Regions from separate parts of the Peribacillus simplex NBRC 15720 genome, predicted to be linked through region 1. Evidence: a T-box and tRNA genes for the amino acid it is inferred to sense, from the RefSeq annotation. Region 1 holds a T-box; the other holds one or more tRNA genes.
What was found. The T-box of region 1 lies ahead of thrS (threonine--tRNA ligase). A T-box ahead of a tRNA ligase gene usually reads a tRNA of that ligase, here a tRNA-Thr.
Positions count from the first base shown of each region.

Region 2: it encodes a tRNA-Thr, which carries the amino acid that the T-box ahead of thrS (threonine--tRNA ligase) is inferred to sense. The anticodon was not compared.

Region 1 is NZ_CP017704.1:3,795,611-3,800,012, reverse strand. It holds gene thrS (threonine--tRNA ligase) at 1-1,598, opposite strand, end outside; T-box leader at 1,659-1,880, opposite strand; T-box leader at 1,911-2,131, opposite strand; gene BS1321_RS18355 (hypothetical protein) at 2,253-2,528, shown strand; gene BS1321_RS18350 (DUF7010 family protein) at 2,573-3,226, opposite strand; partial or broken gene BS1321_RS18345 (amino acid permease) at 3,482-4,402, opposite strand, start outside.
Region 2 is NZ_CP017704.1:3,157,502-3,161,903, forward strand. It holds rRNA gene BS1321_RS15130 (23S ribosomal RNA) at 1-2,391, shown strand, start outside; rRNA gene rrf (5S ribosomal RNA) at 2,510-2,625, shown strand; tRNA gene BS1321_RS15140 (tRNA-Val) at 2,637-2,712, shown strand; tRNA gene BS1321_RS15145 (tRNA-Thr) at 2,723-2,798, shown strand; tRNA gene BS1321_RS15150 (tRNA-Lys) at 2,819-2,894, shown strand; tRNA gene BS1321_RS15155 (tRNA-Leu) at 2,903-2,984, shown strand; tRNA gene BS1321_RS15160 (tRNA-Gly) at 2,993-3,067, shown strand; tRNA gene BS1321_RS15165 (tRNA-Leu) at 3,080-3,168, shown strand; tRNA gene BS1321_RS15170 (tRNA-Arg) at 3,178-3,254, shown strand; tRNA gene BS1321_RS15175 (tRNA-Pro) at 3,266-3,342, shown strand; tRNA gene BS1321_RS15180 (tRNA-Ala) at 3,360-3,435, shown strand; tRNA gene BS1321_RS15185 (tRNA-Met) at 3,464-3,540, shown strand; tRNA gene BS1321_RS15190 (tRNA-Ile) at 3,551-3,627, shown strand; tRNA gene BS1321_RS15195 (tRNA-Ser) at 3,649-3,741, shown strand; tRNA gene BS1321_RS15200 (tRNA-Met) at 3,845-3,918, shown strand; tRNA gene BS1321_RS15205 (tRNA-Asp) at 3,925-4,000, shown strand; tRNA gene BS1321_RS15210 (tRNA-Phe) at 4,024-4,099, shown strand; tRNA gene BS1321_RS15215 (tRNA-His) at 4,117-4,192, shown strand; tRNA gene BS1321_RS15220 (tRNA-Gly) at 4,197-4,270, shown strand; tRNA gene BS1321_RS15225 (tRNA-Ile) at 4,276-4,352, shown strand; tRNA gene BS1321_RS15230 (tRNA-Asn) at 4,365-4,402, shown strand, end outside.

The DNA of each region.
Region 1 (4,402 bases):
ACCGGAAAAGCACCGGCAAAATGTTCTATCAGGATTCCAAAAAAACGATCGATCGATCCAAAAATGGCACGATGAATGACGACAGGACGAACTTTTTCATTATTTTCATCGATGTAAGTCAGATCAAATTTATCGGGCATTTGAAAATCAAGTTGAATTGTTGCACATTGATGGCTTCGTTTTAATGCATCTTTTATATGAAAATCAATTTTAGGTCCATAAAATGCCCCGTCCCCTTCATTTAATTGATAATGTATTCCGATGCTTTCCAGAACATTTTTCAAGGCTGTTTCAGAAGCCTGCCAAAGGGAATCATCGCCCATTGAATCCTCTGGACGAGTCGAGAGCTCAACGGAATACTCGAATCCAAAAGTGCGATACACCTTATCAATCAGATGAAACACTTGTTTAATTTCACTTTCGATTTGATCCTGCCGAACATAAATGTGTGCATCATCCTGACAAAATGTACGGACCCGCAGCATTCCGTTCAATGCACCGCTATATTCATGACGGTGGACTTGACCGAATTCGGCCATCCGGATGGGTAAATCCCTGTAAGAATAAAGACTGTTTTTGAAAATGAGCATATGACCCGGACAGTTCATTGGCTTCATCGCGAATTTTGTTTGATCCACCTCAGTGAAGTACATATTCTCATGGTAATGATCCCAGTGACCCGATTGTTCCCATAGCCGCTGGTTCATCATGAAAGGAGTCCGAACTTCGTCGTAATCAGCTTCAGTCTGAAGCTCCCGCGAGAACTTCTCCAATTCATTTCTAACAATTTGTCCTTTAGGTAAATAAAACGGCATTCCAGGGGCTTCCTCCGAAAACATGAATAACTCCAACTGCTTCCCTATTTTTCGGTGATCGCGTTTGGCCGCTTCTTCCAGGAATTTAAAATGATCCTGTAAATCCTTTTTCTTTCGGAAAGCCACGCCATACACCCTTTGAAGAACTTCATTTTGATTGTCTCCCCGCCAATAGGCACCAGATACACGAGTCAATTTGAACGATTTTACAAATGATGTGGATGGAAGGTGCGGCCCTTTGCATAGATCGACGAATTCCCCCTGTTGATAGAGCGTTAATTTTTCACCCTTAGGGATATTCTTTGCTATATCCAACTTGAATGACTCCCCTCTACCCTCGAATAACTTCACAGCTTCGTCATAAGACACTTCGATCCTTTTAATTTCCAGATTTTCACTTATGATATGTTCCATCTCTTTTTCAATAGCTTGTAGATCTTCTGAACTCAAAGGATGGTCTAACTTAAAATCATAGTAAAAACCATCTTCCACTACTGGCCCCATCCCTAATTCCACGTTTTGGTATAATCTTTTCACAGCCTGCGCCAAAACATGCGCCGATGTATGTCGTAAAACTTGTAATCCTTCATCCGAATCCAGAGTCAAGATCGACAGTTCGGCATCCTTATTCAACTTGAAACTTAGGTCAACCAGTTGCTTATCCAGTATTCCTGCTACTGCCTTTTTCCTTAAACTTGAGCTGATGGACCCTGCCACACTTTCCACTGTCATCCCTTGCGGATATTCCTTTTGCTGCCCATCCGGGAATTGAACTTTAATCATTTTTTCACCCATCACATAAACACCCCTTTTTTAGTAATAAAAAAACGCACTCATCCCTATGCAAGGGACGAGTGCGTTTACCCGTGGTTCCACCCAATTTCCCATAAGCAAGAAACACTCATGGCTCTGGAGCTTGTAACGCAGCTTAGACGATATCAGTTACTCTCGTTCACCGATATAGCTCAAAGGCGGTAAATCAGTTTCCTAAGCCAGGAAGTTCGCAGCTGCCCTTCCCTCTCTGCAGACCGTAAAAATGATTCATGTCCTTGTCATGGCAATAATTATTATAATAAAAAACGCACCCATCCCTAAGTAAGGGACGAGTGCGTTACCCGTGATTCCACCCAATTTCCCATAAGCAAGAAACACTCATGGCTCTGGAGCTTGTAACGCAGCTTAGACGATATCAGTTACTCTTGTTCACCGATATAGCTCAAAGGCGGTAAATCAGTTTCCTAAGCCAGGAAGTTCGCAGCTGCCCTTCCCTCTCTGCAGACCGTAAAAATGATTCATGTCCTTATCAATGCTTCTAAAATGTAAATGGATTTTTATATTGTTATATATATTACAATATATTTCCATAAGTGACAACCTCAAATTTTTTAATTTCATTACAAACACTAAATTGGTATAATTAGTAAAAAAGGAGTCTCTATGAAAAGTTTAAGCAATTGGTCTATCGTATTAGCAGTGATTGGTACACTATCATTTTGCTGTTCCCTCGCTTTACCTAAAGCCTCCAAGCTGCTTATGATCTCAGGATTCGGAGCGTTACTTATTGGTATGTTTTGCAGTTTCGGGGCCATGTATAAAAATGAAAAAGGAAAGTCGAAATTTTTGGCTGTGGCTGCATTCTTTCTTTTAAGTTTCATTCTCGTTTGGAATGAACCATTTCAAATTGTCAGGCTCTTGACCTGGATGAAAAATTAATCAAAATGAAAAACCCGTTCACCATGACGGGTTTTTTGATTGATTCAATCTTCATTGGCTAGCGTTCGACTTGAATTCTTTATTCTAAGCCATAGCGTAAGTCCAGTGGTCCAGAGAATTAGCGCGCATCCAAAGCCGAGCAAGGATAACGGTGCAAGGATTTGATGCTCTCCAAACATGACAGTATCTGGCACAATAAGCAATGTGATAAGCGCTAATAAACAGAGAAGTGCTCCTGTTGCATAGTAGATCTTGATTTGGAAAAGTGAGGCCAAAGGTAAAAAATGAATCCCGACAATAATGGCGATGACTCCCGGTATAAGATCGGTCTGATTGATCAAGTTACAGATGGCAATGGCAATCCCGATCAGCAAACCTTCGGCAATGAAGACCATATTAAACAAAAATCCGATACGCTTAAGACGCCTAGCCCCATTTTCCGAAACTTGATTGGACATTTTTTGTGATGCATGAATTAATGAAATGCCGCCGATAACCATTATGATTCCTACGAGTATGGCTGCGAGTTCCACATAGGGAAACCCCCACCCCTGCAATCCCATTACACCAATACCAGCCCAAAGTGTACCGAAGAATGCCATGAAAATGACTCCAATTCCAGAACCGCGAAACGCCTCTTTCATCATCAGTTTCCTTTCATCCACAGTAATATCGTACATAGAATAATAGTATTGCACACCCTCTCCATTTATTCAGCTATAAAAAATGATTTATTGAAAAAATTACCATACTGCAAATTTTAATAGATAATTGCCGTTTTCTTCGATATATTTCTACTTTCGTCGATATAACTGGATTTTCGTCGATATATTCATATTTTCGATGATATAGCTGGATCTTCGTCGATATATTCCTATTTTCGACGATATAACTGGAATTTCATACAAAAAAACCTGAGTCCCCAAAGGGATCTCAGGTTTTTTCCATTGGTATCAGGCCACATCTGATTTATCGAATTGACAATCTTTTAATGATATTAATTTGGTCTTGTGATAAATCTTGTATCCTAACCAGATAGCCAGGAATATCGGTAATCCGATATAGGAGACGGCGACCCCATACCAGTCGATGCTGCCGCTTAGGAATGCTTGATAGTTCTGCCCTGCAATGACACCCATGCAAAGGACGAATGATAGGATCGGACCGAGTGGAAACCATTTTGCTTTATATTTCAGTTCGTTTAGGTCACCGCCCTGTGCAACATAGGCACGTCTAAAGCGATAATGGCTTATGGCAATTCCAATCCAGGCGATGAAGCCGGTCAGCCCGGATGCATTCAATAGCCATGTAAATACATGGTCCCCTAAAATGGAGGTCAAGAAGGCGAGTCCTCCAATTAAGGATGTCATGATCAAAGCATTCATCGGGATCCCCCTGCGGTTGACTTTGGCCAGGAATTTGGGAGCTTGATGATCTTTTGCCATCGACCATAGCATCCGTGTTGATGCATATAACCCCGAGTTCCCTGCGGATAGTAAGGAGGTTAACACGACTGCATTCATGACGGATGCCGCGAATGCCAGTCCTGCCCGTTCAAAGACAAGCGTGAAAGGGCTTACAGAAATATTATCGACATCTCCGTTCAACAAACTTGGACTTGTATACGGTATTAAGAGGCCGAGTATCAGGATGGCCCCGATGTAAAATAATAGGATGCGCCAAAATACTTGACGGATCGCATTCGGAACATTTTTTCGGGTTCTTCGCTTTCTCCGGCAGCAATACCAACCAGTTCCGTGCCTTGAAAAGAAAATCCCGCGATTAGAAAGATGCTGATGATCGATAAAAATCCTCCCTTGAATGGTGCCTCATCCATGGTGAAGTTTTCAAATCCGATCACCTTTCCGCCAAAA
Region 2 (4,402 bases), 640 kb from region 1:
GTGAAATAGATCCTGAAACCGTGTGCCTACAAGTAGTCAAAGCCCGTTAATGGGTAATGGCGTGCCTTTTGTAGAATGAACCGGCGAGTTACGATTTCATGCGAGGTTAAGTTGATAAGACGGAGCCGCAGCGAAAGCGAGTCTGAATAGGGCGAATGAGTATGAGGTCGTAGACCCGAAACCAGGTGATCTACCCATGTCCAGGGTGAAGTTCAGGTAACACTGAATGGAGGCCCGAACCCACGCACGTTGAAAAGTGCGGGGATGAGGTGTGGGTAGCGGAGAAATTCCAATCGAACCTGGAGATAGCTGGTTCTCTCCGAAATAGCTTTAGGGCTAGCCTCAAGATGAGAGTATTGGAGGTAGAGCACTGATTGGACTAGGGGCCCCCAACGGGTTACCGAATTCAGTCAAACTCCGAATGCCAAATACTTATTCTTGGGAGTCAGACTGCGAGTGATAAGATCCGTAGTCGAAAGGGAAACAGCCCAGACCACCAGCTAAGGTCCCAAAGTATACGTTAAGTGGAAAAGGATGTGGAGTTGCTTAGACAACCAGGATGTTGGCTCAGAAGCAGCCACCATTTAAAGAGTGCGTAATAGCTCACTGGTCGAGTGACTCCGCGCCGAAAATGTACCGGGGCTAAACGTATCACCGAAGCTGTGGATTGACACCGTATGGTGTCGATGGTAGGAGAGCGTTCTAAGGGCGTTGAAGTCAGACCGGAAGGACTGGTGGAGCGCTTAGAAGTGAGAATGCCGGTATGAGTAGCGAAAGAAGGGTGAGAATCCCTTCCACCGAATGCCTAAGGTTTCCTGAGGAAGGCTCGTCCGCTCAGGGTTAGTCGGGACCTAAGCCGAGGCCGAAAGGCGTAGGCGATGGACAACAGGTTGATATTCCTGTACCACCTATACATCGTTTGAACGATGGGGGGACGCAGAAGGATAGGGTAAGCGCGCTGTTGGATATGCGCGTCCAAGCAGTTAGGCCGGAAACGAGGCAAATCCCGTTTCCATTAAGGCGGAGCTGTGATGGCGAGGGAAATATAGTACCGAAGTTCCTGATTCCACGCTGCCAAGAAAAGCCTCTAGTGAGATGTAAGGTGCCCGTACCGCAAACCGACACAGGTAGGCGAGGAGAGAATCCTAAGGTGTGCGAGAGAACTCTCGTTAAGGAACTCGGCAAAATGACCCCGTAACTTCGGGAGAAGGGGTGCTTTTTAGGGTGAATAGCCCAGAAAAGCCGCAGTGAATAGGCCCAGGCGACTGTTTAGCAAAAACACAGGTCTCTGCGAAGCCGCAAGGCGAAGTATAGGGGCTGACACCTGCCCGGTGCTGGAAGGTTAAGGGGAGAGGTTAGCGCAAGCGAAGCTTTGAACCGAAGCCCCAGTAAACGGCGGCCGTAACTATAACGGTCCTAAGGTAGCGAAATTCCTTGTCGGGTAAGTTCCGACCCGCACGAAAGGTGTAACGATCTGGGCACTGTCTCAACGAGAGACTCGGTGAAATTATAGTACCTGTGAAGATGCAGGTTACCCGCGACAGGACGGAAAGACCCCGTGGAGCTTTACTGCAGCCTGATATTGAATTTTGGTACAGCTTGTACAGGATAGGTAGGAGCCTGAGAAGCCGGAGCGCTAGCTTCGGTGGAGGCGTTGGTGGGATACTACCCTGGCTGTATTGAAATTCTAACCCGCGCCCCTTATCGGGGTGGGAGACAGTGTCAGGTGGGCAGTTTGACTGGGGCGGTCGCCTCCTAAAGAGTAACGGAGGCGCCCAAAGGTTCCCTCAGAATGGTTGGAAATCATTCGTAGAGTGTAAAGGCACAAGGGAGCTTGACTGCGAGACCTACAAGTCGAGCAGGGACGAAAGTCGGGCTTAGTGATCCGGTGGTTCCGCATGGAAGGGCCATCGCTCAACGGATAAAAGCTACCCCGGGGATAACAGGCTTATCTCCCCCAAGAGTCCACATCGACGGGGAGGTTTGGCACCTCGATGTCGGCTCATCGCATCCTGGGGCTGTAGTCGGTCCCAAGGGTTGGGCTGTTCGCCCATTAAAGCGGTACGCGAGCTGGGTTCAGAACGTCGTGAGACAGTTCGGTCCCTATCCGTCGCGGGCGCAGGAAATTTGAGAGGAGCTGTCCTTAGTACGAGAGGACCGGGATGGACGCACCGCTGGTGTACCAGTTGTCTTGCCAAAGGCATAGCTGGGTAGCTACGTGCGGACGGGATAAGTGCTGAAAGCATCTAAGCATGAAGCCCCCCTCAAGATGAGATTTCCCATGGCGCAAGCTAGTAAGATCCCTGAAAGATGATCAGGTTGATAGGTCAGAGGTGGAAGCGTGGCGACATGTGGAGCTGACTGATACTAATAGATCGAGGACTTAACCAACGCTTTAAAAAAATGAAATACCTTCTTATTATCTAGTTTTGAAGGAATGAAAATTTCTTCTTGCATTTTCTCAAAAAGACGTTATAATAATATATGTCTTGAAAAAATGTTAACATTGTTTGGTGACGATAGCGAAGAGGTCACACCCGTTCCCATTCCGAACACGGCAGTTAAGCTCTTCAGCGCCGATGGTAGTTGGGGGTTTCCCCCTGTGAGAGTAGGACGTCGCCAAGCAGGTTTTATATGGAGGATTAGCTCAGCTGGGAGAGCATCTGCCTTACAAGCAGAGGGTCGGCGGTTCGATCCCGTCATCCTCCACCATTTTACACCTGCCGGTGTAGCTCAACTGGTAGAGCAACTGACTTGTAATCAGTAGGTTGGGGGTTCAAGTCCTCTTGCCGGCACCATTTTAAGATAGTACAAGCACGAGCCATTAGCTCAGTTGGTAGAGCATCTGACTTTTAATCAGAGGGTCGAAGGTTCGAATCCTTCATGGCTCACCATTTTATATGCGGGTGTGGCGGAATTGGCAGACGCACCAGACTTAGGATCTGGCGCCGCAAGGCGTGGGGGTTCAAGTCCCTTCACCCGCATCTTTCATGCGGAAGTAGTTCAGTGGTAGAATACAACCTTGCCAAGGTTGGGGTCGCGGGTTCGAATCCCGTCTTCCGCTCCACTTTTCGTATGTGCCGGGGTGGCGGAACTGGCAGACGCACAGGACTTAAAATCCTGCGGTAGGTGACTACCGTACCGGTTCGATTCCGGTCCTCGGCACCATCTTAATATGCGCCCGTAGCTCAATTGGATAGAGCATCTGACTACGAATCAGAAGGTTGTAGGTTCGACTCCCGCCGGGCGCACCATGTTTTTATTGCGGGAAGTAGCTCAGCTTGGTAGAGCACTTGGTTTGGGACCAAGGGGTCGCAGGTTCGAATCCTGTCTTCCCGACCACGTGATTTTTAATGAATGGGGCCTTAGCTCAGCTGGGAGAGCGCCTGCCTTGCACGCAGGAGGTCAGCGGTTCGATCCCGCTAGGCTCCACCATTTTTCAATCAGATACTTATATTATATTGGCGGTGTAGCTCAGCTGGCTAGAGCGTACGGTTCATACCCGTGAGGTCGGGGGTTCGATCCCCTCCGCCGCTACCAATAAATATAAGGACCTTTAGCTCAGCTGGTTAGAGCAGACGGCTCATAACCGTCCGGTCGTAGGTTCGAGTCCTACAAGGTCCACCATATTCATTTTTTTAAAGCCGTGGAGGTATACCCAAGTTCGGCTGAAGGGATCGGTCTTGAAAACCGACAGGGGAGTCAAATCCCGCGGGGGTTCGAATCCCTCTACCTCCTCCATTTTTTTAAAAAGCAGCAAGTTGTTTTGAAACAGCCTTACATAAAGGAAGCGGACGAAACAATATACACGAAAACTTGATGCGAATCGTTTCATTATTACCGTCGCGGGGTGGAGCAGTCCGGTAGCTCGTCGGGCTCATAACCCGAAGGTCGCAGGTTCAAATCCTGTCCCCGCAATTATTAGGTCCCGTGGTGTAGCGGTTAACATGCCTGCCTGTCACGCAGGAGATCGCGGGTTCGATTCCCGTCGGGACCGCCATTCTTTAAATTCAATACATTTGTGGCTCAGTAGCTCAGTCGGTAGAGCAAAGGACTGAAAATCCTTGTGTCGGCGGTTCGATTCCGTCCTGAGCCACCATATCTTATAATATTACGGCGGTTGTGGCGAAGTGGTTAACGCACCTGATTGTGGTTCAGGCATTCGTGGGTTCGATTCCCATCAGTCGCCCCATTTCGCGGGTGTAGTTTAGTGGTAAAACCTCAGCCTTCCAAGCTGATGATGAGGGTTCGATTCCCTTCACCCGCTCCAAATATGGGCCTATAGCTCAGCTGGTTAGAGCGCACGCCTGATAAGCGTGAGGTCGATGGTTCGAGTCCATTTAGGCCCACCATATTCATATTGTTCCGCAGTAGCTCAGTGGTAGAGCATTCGGCTGTTAAC